DNA from 2 places in the Hahella sp. CR1 genome. Region 1 is predicted to be linked to the other one. Evidence: riboswitches for the same ligand, from Rfam matches in the RefSeq annotation. Region 1 holds a riboswitch; the other holds the start of a gene.
The links. A riboswitch is a leader RNA that binds a small molecule or an ion and turns the genes downstream of it on or off. The one in region 1 is predicted to bind cobalamin.
Positions count from the first base shown of each region.

Region 2: linked by a shared signal. The riboswitch ahead of ONV78_RS15215 (TonB-dependent receptor) and the one ahead of ONV78_RS02935 (ABC transporter substrate-binding protein) in region 1 are both predicted to bind cobalamin.

Region 1 is NZ_JAPELK010000001.1:665,200-670,571, forward strand. Features, by position in the region: gene ONV78_RS02925 (PLP-dependent aminotransferase family protein) at 1-952, shown strand, start outside; gene ONV78_RS02930 (hypothetical protein) at 959-1,564, opposite strand; cobalamin riboswitch at 1,671-1,947, shown strand; gene ONV78_RS02935 (ABC transporter substrate-binding protein) at 2,025-2,906, shown strand; gene ONV78_RS02940 (iron ABC transporter permease) at 2,896-3,867, shown strand; gene ONV78_RS02945 (ABC transporter ATP-binding protein) at 3,864-4,646, shown strand; gene ONV78_RS02950 (energy transducer TonB) at 4,643-5,372, shown strand, end outside.
Region 2 is NZ_JAPELK010000005.1:440,057-445,428, reverse strand. Features, by position in the region: gene ONV78_RS15220 (hypothetical protein) at 1-1,045, opposite strand, end outside; gene ONV78_RS15215 (TonB-dependent receptor) at 1,078-3,024, opposite strand; cobalamin riboswitch at 3,135-3,332, opposite strand; gene ONV78_RS15210 (DUF3012 domain-containing protein) at 3,477-3,665, opposite strand; gene ONV78_RS15205 (phospholipase D-like domain-containing protein) at 3,941-4,624, shown strand; gene phhA (phenylalanine 4-monooxygenase) at 4,863-5,372, shown strand, end outside.

The DNA of each region.
Region 1 (5,372 bases):
GGCCATTGCGCAACGCATGAAGGACGCTTGGTGCGATCTGGAGCCGGACGACATTCTTATTACCAATGGCTGTCATGAAGCGCTGACTCTGGCGTTGAGGGCGGTGACACAGCCGGGAGATGTGGTGGCGGTGGAGTCGCCAACGTACTTTGGATTGCTGCAAGTCATTGATGCCTTGGGACTAAAGGCGCTGGAAATTCCCGCCGACCCGAAAAGCGGACTCAGCCTGGAGGCGCTGCAACTGGCGTTGGAGCAATGGCCGGTCAAAGCCTGCGTGGCGATGCCCAACTTTAGCAATCCCCTGGGGTGTCTGATGCCGGATGAGCGCAAGGAGCAACTGGTGCGTTTGCTGGAAGTCTGGGGCGTGCCCTTGATCGAAAATGACATATACGGCGAGTTGGGCTTTTCCGGCCTGCGGCCGCGAGCGGCGAAGAGTTATGACCGCGCCGGCGGCGTGCTGTATTGCTCGTCGTTTTCCAAATCAATCGCCCCCGGTTTGCGGGTGGGATGGATGGCGCCGGGGCGCTGGCGGACGCGGGTCGGTTACCTGAAATTCGCCAGCACCCTGGCCTGCCCAAGCTTGCCGCAGATGGCGGTGGCGCATTATTTGGCGCAAGCGGATTTCGACCGCCATCTGCGACGTATGCGCCATGAGTTCGCGGTGCACGTGGAGCGTATGACGACGGCGGTGCTGCGGCATTTTCCTACTGGAGTGCGAGTATCGCAGCCAGCGGGTGGGTTTGTGTTATGGGTGGAGCTGGAGGAGGACTGCGATACGGTCGCGTTGTATCGCAAAGCGCTGGCCGCTGGCGTGAGCATTGCGCCGGGAACCCTGTTCAGCGGCGACGGCGACAAGTACAGACATTGCCTGCGGCTCAATTGCGCGGCGCCCTGGACGGCGGAGGCGGAAGACGCGATCCGCCAGTTGGGCGTTTGGTTGCGCGCAGGCTAAGCGGGATTACCAGCCGAAGCTGAACGTGGGATCAATGAAGAACATGACGCCGCTATAACAGGCGAGCATCAGAAAGCTGCTGATAAAGCCGTGAAAAGCGGTCTTGTAGCCGGCTTCTTCGTCCTTCTTGAAAAGAAAGCGATAACCTGCAAAACAGCTCAAACCAATCACAAATAGCGCCACCAGGGCGAAGCCGCCGTTGATCACCTGCATATTGATGATGAAATTCTCTCGCGCCGTAACGGCCGCCGGCGCTTCGTCCGGATACAGGATAAAAGAGCCCGGCAGCAATGGGTGGGCGGTGGCTTCAATGGTGTAACGATAGAAAGGCCAGAAGCGTCCGCAGCGGGCGAGCAGGCGATCGCCTTCCCGGGCGCTGACCACGGCGTTGGCGGCGAATAGCGGGCCGCCGCAAAGATCGAACTCCTTTTTTACCTCTTCCCGGCTGTGCAGTTCGACACTGCGTTCGATGCTCACAGGCGACCAGCCGGTCAGATTGAAGACGGTATATTCCAACAGGCTCAAGCCATAGGCCAGTCCGGCATACATGAACACGAGGAACAGCAGACGTTTCAGAATGAGTCCATGGCGGGACAAGGGCGCGTCGGTCATACAGTCTTATTCTTGTCGGTAATTACGGGAGCGTAAAACTGACACAATCTTGCAGGCAGGTCCAGCGCCCCTCAGCGGCTTTCTGGACTTAAAATGATCAATTCATGATAATGTGGGCCGCAATGGTTCCAGTTGCTCAAAGTTCGATCATTTTCGATGAGAGCAGGATTAAATGGGAATCCGGTGGGCGCGGCTTTATGCGCGTTCGATCAGCCGGAGCTGTCCCCGCAACTGTGAGCGAAGAGTTCGTCCCGGATAACGCCGCCCCTCCTTATCGCGACGTTATCAAAGGCCACTGGGTGGAGATTGTCTCCATGTTCGGGAAGGCGGGACAGGACTACGAAACGCAAGCCAGGAGACCTGCCATTGTTCGACTCCCATTCGGAGCCTGTTTTTTCCGACCGTAAACGGGGAATTTACGCCGGATTCGCACCTCGCATCGATTCAAGGCGGCATCTGCATGTTGGTTAAGGCTTTTCGGGCCCTGGGATTGCTATCAGCGCTTACTTTCACACTTTCCGTCAACGGGGGCGATGCGCGCGCCGCTGAGCCCACGGTCATGTCGGTCAATCAGTGCGTTGACCAAATGATGGGGTATCTCGCCCCGGAAAATCTGGTGTCGGTCACCTGGCTCAGCCATCAGCCCTCTGAGCTGGAAATTGCACCGACCTTGCGTGACATTCCCGCCAACTTTGGTTTTATCGAGCAAGTGCTGGAACTCCGGCCGGATATCGTGATGGCGGGCCAGTATGGCGCGTCCTCGCTTAAGCCGCTGGTGCGGAAGTTTAATATGCGTTGGGTGGAGATTCCGTTGCCGCAATCTCTCGATGATTTGGCGTCAAGCTGGAGCCTGATGGGCGAAGCGGTGCGCAAACCGGAGCAGGCGGGCAGTATCGTTAGCGGGCTGAGGGCCTATTTCGCTGAGGTTCACGGGAAGATTGCGGATAAACAAGTCAGAGCGCTGATTCTGAACGCCAATGGCTGGATCGCTGGCGAGAGTAATTTCCAGGACGCCTTCCTGGACGCCATCGGCGTGATTAACGTGGCGAGCGAACAGGGCGTGCAAGGCTGGGGGCAAGTGGATCTGGAGACGCTGGTGCGCTGGCGGCCGGATTTGTTGCTGATGGTCAGCAACAGCTATGACAGCGAAGCGTTGGCGACGAATTGGGTGGAGCACCCTTTATTGAAGCGCCGTCCTTCCCGTTTCGAGCCCCTGTATATCCCGGCCGACTGGCTCTCCTGCGGAACGCCCGCCATGACGCTGGCGGCCCAAAAGGTAGCGGATCACATATTGGCGCAAGAGCGTAAAGCGTCAGGGTCGGAGACTGCAGATGACTTATAACCGTTTGCTCCTGATTCTGAGCCTGTCGCTCGCCTTTTTGATCGGTTTGTCTCTGTGCACCGGCCGGGTGACCGGGGTGAGCTGGCCGGGGTGGGATCTGGAAACCCAATTGATTCTATGGGAAATCCGTCTGCCGCGGACACTATTGGCGCTGTTATGCGGAACCGTATTGGCGCTATCCGGCGCCGTGTTGCAGGGACTGTTGCGCAATCCGCTGGCGGACGCCGGCGTACTGGGGGTTTCCTCCACGGCGGCGCTGAGTTCGGTGTGCGCCATCTACTTCGGCTTTTCCGCCAGCGGCCTGTTTACGCCCGTGGCGGGCATTATCGGCGCCATGCTGGGACTGCTGGCGCTGGTAATGATTGTAGGATCGGAAGCGGGCATCGTGATGATCATCCTCGCCGGAGCCGCGATTAATTCGTTCAGTTCAGCGTTGACGGCGCTGGCGTTAAATATGGCACCGAATCCCTTTGCGGTGCAGGACATTCTGTTCTGGCTGATGGGTTCATTCGAACATCGCACTCTGCAGCACTTTTATTTGGCGGCGCCGCCTGCGCTGCTGGGGATGGCGTTGCTGTTCAGCGTGTCGCGTTCCCTGGATGTCCTGTCGCTGGGGGAAAACACCGCCCGCTCCATGGGGGTGCGTCTGCAGAAAGTGCAATGGGTGGCGGGCCTGGGAGTAGCGTTGGCGGTCGGCGCCAGTGTAGCGGTGAGCGGCGTTATTGGTTTCGTGGGGCTGGTGGTGCCCCACATGCTGCGGCCGTTTACCGAGTGGCGGCCCGGTCGATTACTGCTTCCCAGCGCCTTGGCGGGCGCCAGCCTGATGTTGTTGACTGATATTGCTGTGCGCTGTCTGCCGCCGGGACCGGAGTTGCGAGTCGGCGTCATTACGGCGCTGTTGGGCGGGCCGTTTTTCCTGTGGCTGCTGCGTCACCTGCGTAAAGCGGAGGCGTTGGTATGAGCGACGCGCTGAGCCTGGAGCTAAGCGGATTGCAGGTGGGTTATCCCGGCGCTCCGGTTCTATCCGATGTCAGTTTCCGTCTTCCATCTGGACAACTGACAGCGATACTGGGCAGCAACGGCGCCGGCAAGTCCACCCTGTTGAAAACCATCGTCGGTCTGATCCCCAAGTTATCCGGCGCCATGCGGTTGCAAGGTCAGGATCTGTGTGACATGGCGCCGAAACAGCGCGCGCAGCATATCTCTTATCTGGATCAGGATACCGATTGTCATTGGCCTTTGAGCGTAGAAACCCTGGTCAGTCTGGGCCGCTTTCCAGCGCAAACCCATCGCAGCAAATTAAGCGCGCAAGATCAGGCCCTGATTCAGAACGCCATGCGACAAGCGGATGTCACGCATTTGGCGCAGCGCACCGTCACCCGCTTATCCGGCGGCGAGCGCGCCAGGGTGATGCTGGCGCGTGCGCTGGCGGTTGACGCTCCCGTATTGATGGCGGATGAACCGGTGGCGGGTCTGGACCCTCAGCACCAGATTCAGGTGATGAGCCATTTGCAGGATTGGGCTGGAAGTGGCCGGATCGGCGTTGTAGTGCTGCACGATCTGACCCTGGCGCTGCGGTTTTGCGGACAAGCGATGCTGGCGATGCCGGACGGAACCCTGGTTGCGGGCGACACTAACGAGGTTTTGAGTGATGAGCGCATCCAGCAGGCGTTCGGCGTCTCGGTGGTGCGGGGGCGACATGAGGAACAGCCTTATCTGCTGCCCTGGAGTCTGAAGTGAGCACGGACGTCAGCAACGCTAAATACCCGCCATTACTATGGATGGCCTTGGTCGCCTCCCTGGCGGCGCATTTGGCGTTGGTGCTGTATTTCAATTCCCCTCAGCCAACTAGAGATCGGTTGAAATCGACCACGATGACCGTGGCTATTCAGGCCCCGGCGGCGCCAACGCCAGTTTCCGTAGCGCCGGCTCAACCTCAATCTCAACCTGTGGAACCGAAACCGACTCCGCAGCCAGTTCTAAAGTCAGCGCCACAACCTCAACCCGCTGACATGCCAGAACCCGTGTCACAGAAGCCCAAAGTGGCGCTTAAGCCGGTGGAGACGCCCGCTCCCAAGCCAAAACCGGTTCCAGCAAACAAACCTGTCGTAAAAGAGAAAACCCCTAAACCAACGCAGGCGGCGCACAAACCTGTTCCGCAACCTGTTTCACAAACTGCAACGGCGAAGTCTCAGGTCACACCCGCTGTGAGCAAGCCCGCTCAGGCGGTTCCGACGCCAGCCGTGGCCGCCGCGCCCGTCTCTGCGCCTGTGGCGGTCAGTGCGCCCTCGGAGCCCAGATATCAGTTGGGCGAAGCCAATACGCCGAAGCCTGAGTATCCTGGCCTCGCCACCCGGCGCGGCTGGCAGGGCACTGTCATGGTGGAGCTGTTGGTGGACGCATTGGGGAATCCCGTGAAAGTCTCCATCAAGCGCTCTAGCGGCTACACCGTGCTCGACAAGCAGG
Region 2 (5,372 bases), on a different contig from region 1:
TTGCACGAATATCAACGCTTGTAGTACCAGGAATTACAGAAGCCACAACAGTGCCGGAAGTAGGGTTGAAGCGGTAAAGAGTGGCCTTTTCGGCGCCTTCATAACCCCTGAAGTACCCGACCGTATCAGAAACGATAGCCATACCCGTAATCAAGCCATATGGATGGGTAATATTATCGCCATCATCTACAAGTATGTAGTGGTTATAAGTATCTGGGTCGACTACTTCAATCCCTCCAGTATATTCAGCAGGACGGGGGGGATCAGAATAAGTGCTATCATATCGGCCAAGCCCAGCAATATATAATTTGCCGCCCTGAATAATAATGGTGTGAGGGTTTTTGATATTCAAGGCCAAGCCTTTTTGGTCCCCGCCGGAGATATTCACCTCCTGATTAGTTGCGACATCAATCACTGCGAGGTAAGCAGTTCCTGGAGCAAAGCTTGCATCCATGTTCTGCATGATCACATATAGCTTGCCATTGAATATCGCAGCAGCCGCCATTTCCGGCTTTCCGTCGTCATCATAACTACTCAGATCTATCTCCGCCGTTTTAAAGTGCGCTTCATCATTCAATGCAACTGACGGATCTACAACCCAGATAGATGAGCTACCGTACCGTAATACATAAGCCTTTGAATCGCTGACAAATACCATCTCATAGGGATTGCTCAATGAAGTTCCGTCGTCATCAGTAGAAAACTGCCAGTCAGGTGCTCCAGGACTGTCATAACCATATTTCGATATATTGTCTTGGTTAAATTTTCCAATACGATAAAAGCTGTCTCCATATGCGGCTACAGTAATGTCTGATTTATCAGATCCAGCATAGCCCTCAACAATGTCATAAGGAGCCTTGGCGGAAGCGATCGAAATCTCACTAGAGGTGTAGTTGTGCGCGATACCAGCTATAACCGCAACCAACTTAGTGTTTGGCGTATTTCCGCCATTTCCACTATCCCCCCCGCCTCCACAACCTGACGCTGCTGCATACGCCAGAGCTAACCCCGTCCATTTCAACGTTGTTCCTATTTTCTGCTGCATGCCTGTTTCCTCTTGGTGATAAGGCAAAAGAACTAAAACAAGTGCTGTAAAGACACAAAATAGTGACGTCCAGGAGAAGGGAAACCGTTGAAGGCTTCAACGACCTCATCCGTCACATTGTTTGCGCTAACTTCAACTGTTGTCTCGCCGTCGGACCAGCGGCCCACCACATCGACAATGTTTTGATCTTCCACTTCCGTTTCCTGAGCGCTGTCGTAATACGCCCCGGATTCATGGCGGTACTCAACGGAGGTAGTGATGCGACCGATACTCCAGGCGGCGGATAAAAAGTGGGAATAGGTGTAAGCGCCCGCCAGTTGCTTGCCGTGCAGGTCACGGGCGTCTGACAGGTTTTCTGTGTCCTGGGCGGTGCTTCTGGCGATAAACGTCCAGGCGGGAACAGGTCGATACATGGCGTCCACTTCCACTCCGCTAACCCTTGCTTTGCCAACATTCTCAAAGCGGCCGACTCCCCTTGAGTCATAAGAGGGGACGATAGCATCTTTTAAATCCCGATAGAAATAGGCCGCAGAAACACTAAAACTATCTACGCCCACTTCAAATCCGATGTCACCGTTCAACGCTGTTTCCGGTTGCAACTCACTATTACCAATGAAGAAACCTCTATCGCCGAACTTCTCCGCTAACTGAGGGAACCTCACATCCCGGGATGCATTGGTCTTGAGCGACAGCCAATCTGTCAGGCGGTAACGAACGCCCGCCTGCAATGAGTGATACTGTGCACTGTCAGAAGCCGCCTCCGTGCGCCCGCTCATGGATGCAACAGGGGTTTCGTCTTCAAGAAAATATTGGCGTGCGCTCAAACGCACCAACCAGATATCTTCCGCATCCGCCCACTCATCCTGAACGCCCAGTAAGTAGGTCATGCGCTCAAACTCTTGCTTTTGGCTGCGTCCGGTCAGGTCCTCTTCCTGATATGTTTCCCGGCGCGCCTCCATCGTAGCGGAGAGCAGATGCAGACCGATTGAATAGGAGCCATATAACTCGGCGCCGACCACATCTGTGTCAGCGCGCGTTTTCTGCACGCCCAGGCCGATTCGGCTTTGACTGTCGTCATAACGCTCTTCTTGTGTGGACCAGAAAATGCGCCCCGAATAATTTTCCTGTGTATTTCGGGCAAAGCTCAGTTTGCTCTGCAGACGAGTGAAGTCCGTATCCAGACTGGTTCGCGTACTCTCCAGGTTGGCGATATCAGGTAAGTGCTGATCTTTATTGAAATGTTGCGCCATCAGTTGCAAGTCCGTGCGATCCGACAGGCTGCGCTCCGCCGTCAGCATGCCGTTGAACTGACTGAAATCCGCATTGCGACGACGTTCCACACGGTCATCGTAGGGGTTAAATTCGGTCTGGTTGTTGTTCAGCATCTCGAAGTCGTTATCACTGCCGAGATAATCAAGGGACGCCAGGTAGTTGGTTTCGCCAACGCTATCGGCGAATGTGAGCGCCCCTTTGCGACTGTTGAATGAGCCATACCCAAGACTTAATTGCCTGAGGGGTTTGCTGAAGCGAAGGGACTTGATGTTAATGGCGCCGCCAACGCCAGAGTAACCCAACTGAATTGGCGTTGCGCCCTTATAAATTTCAATCTGCTCAATGCCGTTCAGCAATATCTGGCTCAAGTCCACCGAGCCGCCAGTCGCGTCGTTTAACAATACGCCATCAAGATAAACGTTCACCTGCTTACTGGTCGAGCCACGCAGATAAACGGCGGAGTATGACCCCAGTCCGCCGCTCTGACGCACTTGAACGCCGGTTTCATTCTTCAGCACGTCTGCGACGGTCGCGACTTTCGAGTCAAATTGCTCGCGCTTGATCACCTTCACGAAGCCAGTTTGATACTCGGCGTCAATCTCATCCGCAGATGGAGCCTTGGCTTCGACGACAACAGGCTCCAACTCTTCCGCGCGAACGCCGGTCAGTTGTGAGCCAACTAAAAGCAAAAGGGTTACAAGCCTCATAATGTTCCGAAAGAATAGCGCCAGTGAATGCAATTGTTGCGCAGCGGATACAAGCAAAGAGGGAAAGGAGTCGAGTCAGACGAGTCCCGGCAAAGCCCTCCGCTATGCCACGCGATAAGCAGGCGTCAGGCCGGTCTCCGGGCTCATGAGTGGCGTAACCGGCGACAACGTCTTCCCGCGAATCCGCAGTGACAGGGGGTTGTCGTTTGACTCATTTACCGTTGCGGGGGCAGCGTCGGATTTTAACCGACTTCCCGTTTCATCCCGTGAACGAATGTTCGTGGGACACCTGATGCAATGGGGGCGTAAGCTAAATGGCCGCCCCGGCAAAGTCAAGGCGCACAAAGCGCCTCACGGAAACAACAGGCTCCAAGTTGACGACAACCTGTTGATAACTATCAAAATGTAAAACTGGTCCACTTATCCCAAAGTTTAGGTTTGGGGCTGCTCGCTTAGCTGTCAGAGCGGAACAGACAGTGTTTGGCGTAATCCGTCGCCTCATTGGCCGTCCAGTCGCCCTTCGGCTTGGTCGCCATATCCTCACACCAGTCCTTGCTCCCCACCTCTGGAGAACAACCGGCCAAAGCGCCCAAGCTCAACCCCACCACCAATAGCCAAGAAGATACGCGTTTAATCGCCATAGGAAATCCTGAATAACAAGTCATCAATTCATATTTAGCGAGCAAGTATACAAGGGAGAGCGCTCATGTTTGGAGACTTTAGGCGATAAATTTCAGCACCAGCTTCCGATACGACAGAAAAAGTTTCTATCGAGTTATCTCAACCTGCGCGCCATCCGAGCAGGCTGGATATCTAAAGGCATTTCATGCAAGCTTTTTTAGTTATAGATAGAACAAAGCAAACACCTATAGCGCTGACTGTGCGCTTGTATTTTTAGCAATAAGGCGTTTTCCCCATGCAACTGGATCAACTGACTTTTTTCCTCCAACAAACCCTCACGGATGAAAGGTTCGATAATGCTGAGAAACAGGCGTTGCTGGCGATGCTTGAGACTTTACAGCCGGATCAGGTGCGTTTTATGCGTAATCGCGCCTTTGAGTTGACCCGTCCATTGATCGTCAATGGCGGCGATGGTGCGCTCAGGGCGCTGAAATGGCTGGAGCGGGTAATCAAGGCTTTGGACTCTGGCGAGGAGGAAAGCAATCTAACACGGGCCTATTTCAGCCCAGGGGAGCAATGCCGTCGCGCAATCATAGAACGCATACGCAATGCTCGAAGCAGTTTGAAAATCTGCGTATTCACCATTTCCGATGACAAAATCGCAGATGAAATTATTAACGCTCACAAAAGGGGGCTAAAAATCCGCATCATCACGGACAATGACAAATCCTTTGACCTGGGCAGCGACATTGATCGTTTCAAAGATGCCGGCATTTTGGTGAAGATGGACGATGAACCCCACCATATGCATCATAAATTCGCCCTTATCGATGACAGCGTCCTGATTCACGGCAGTTTTAACTGGACCCGCAGCGCCAGCACTTATAACCAGGAAAACATCGTAGTGACCGACCACCCCGGCCTCGTCAGGGAGTTCTCCGGAGAGTTCGCCAAACTGTGGCGCACCTTCTCGGACTAAGGAGTCTTCGCTAAAGAATTGTCATTAAACCTCCCTCGTTAATCGCCAGCCGTTATTAGCAATGTATAGACAAATTCTGCGGATTGTCATTTAATCAGAGGAAGGCCCGGCCGGAAAAAAATCCGACCTCGCGCCGTCCAACCCAACTGACGGCCGCCAGATTAAGCCGGCCACAAGCCGGTAGAATAATAAGAGTGCCATGGAATACACCCTTCCTGACACGTCACGAGGTGAGAAAATGGGCAAAGGTACAAAGTATGTTGCGAGAGAGCCTGACGCATCCGGCTTTATCGCCTACCCCGATTCGGAGCACGCCGTCTGGCGTGAGCTGATCACACGACAAGACAAGGTCATACGCAATGTGGCCTGCGACGAATATCTTCATGGACTGAAGTTACTGGATTTACCCGAAGACCGTATCCCCCAACTAGAGGACGTTTCCTCCGTATTACGCCGTGAAACCGGCTGGGAAGTGGCGCAAGTGCCCGCATTAATCCCCTTCGATACCTTCTTCGACCTGCTCTCAAATAAGAAATTTCCCTGCGCCACCTTTATTCGTACGCCAGACGAAATGGACTATTTGCAGGAGCCGGACATCTTTCATGAAATATTCGGTCACTGCGCCATGCTGACCAACCCCTACTTCGCGGAATTCACGCAAATGTACGGCAAGCTGGGTTACTCGGCCTCCAAGGAAGACCGTATCTTCCTGGCGCGGCTGTACTGGTTCACCGTCGAGTTCGGCCTG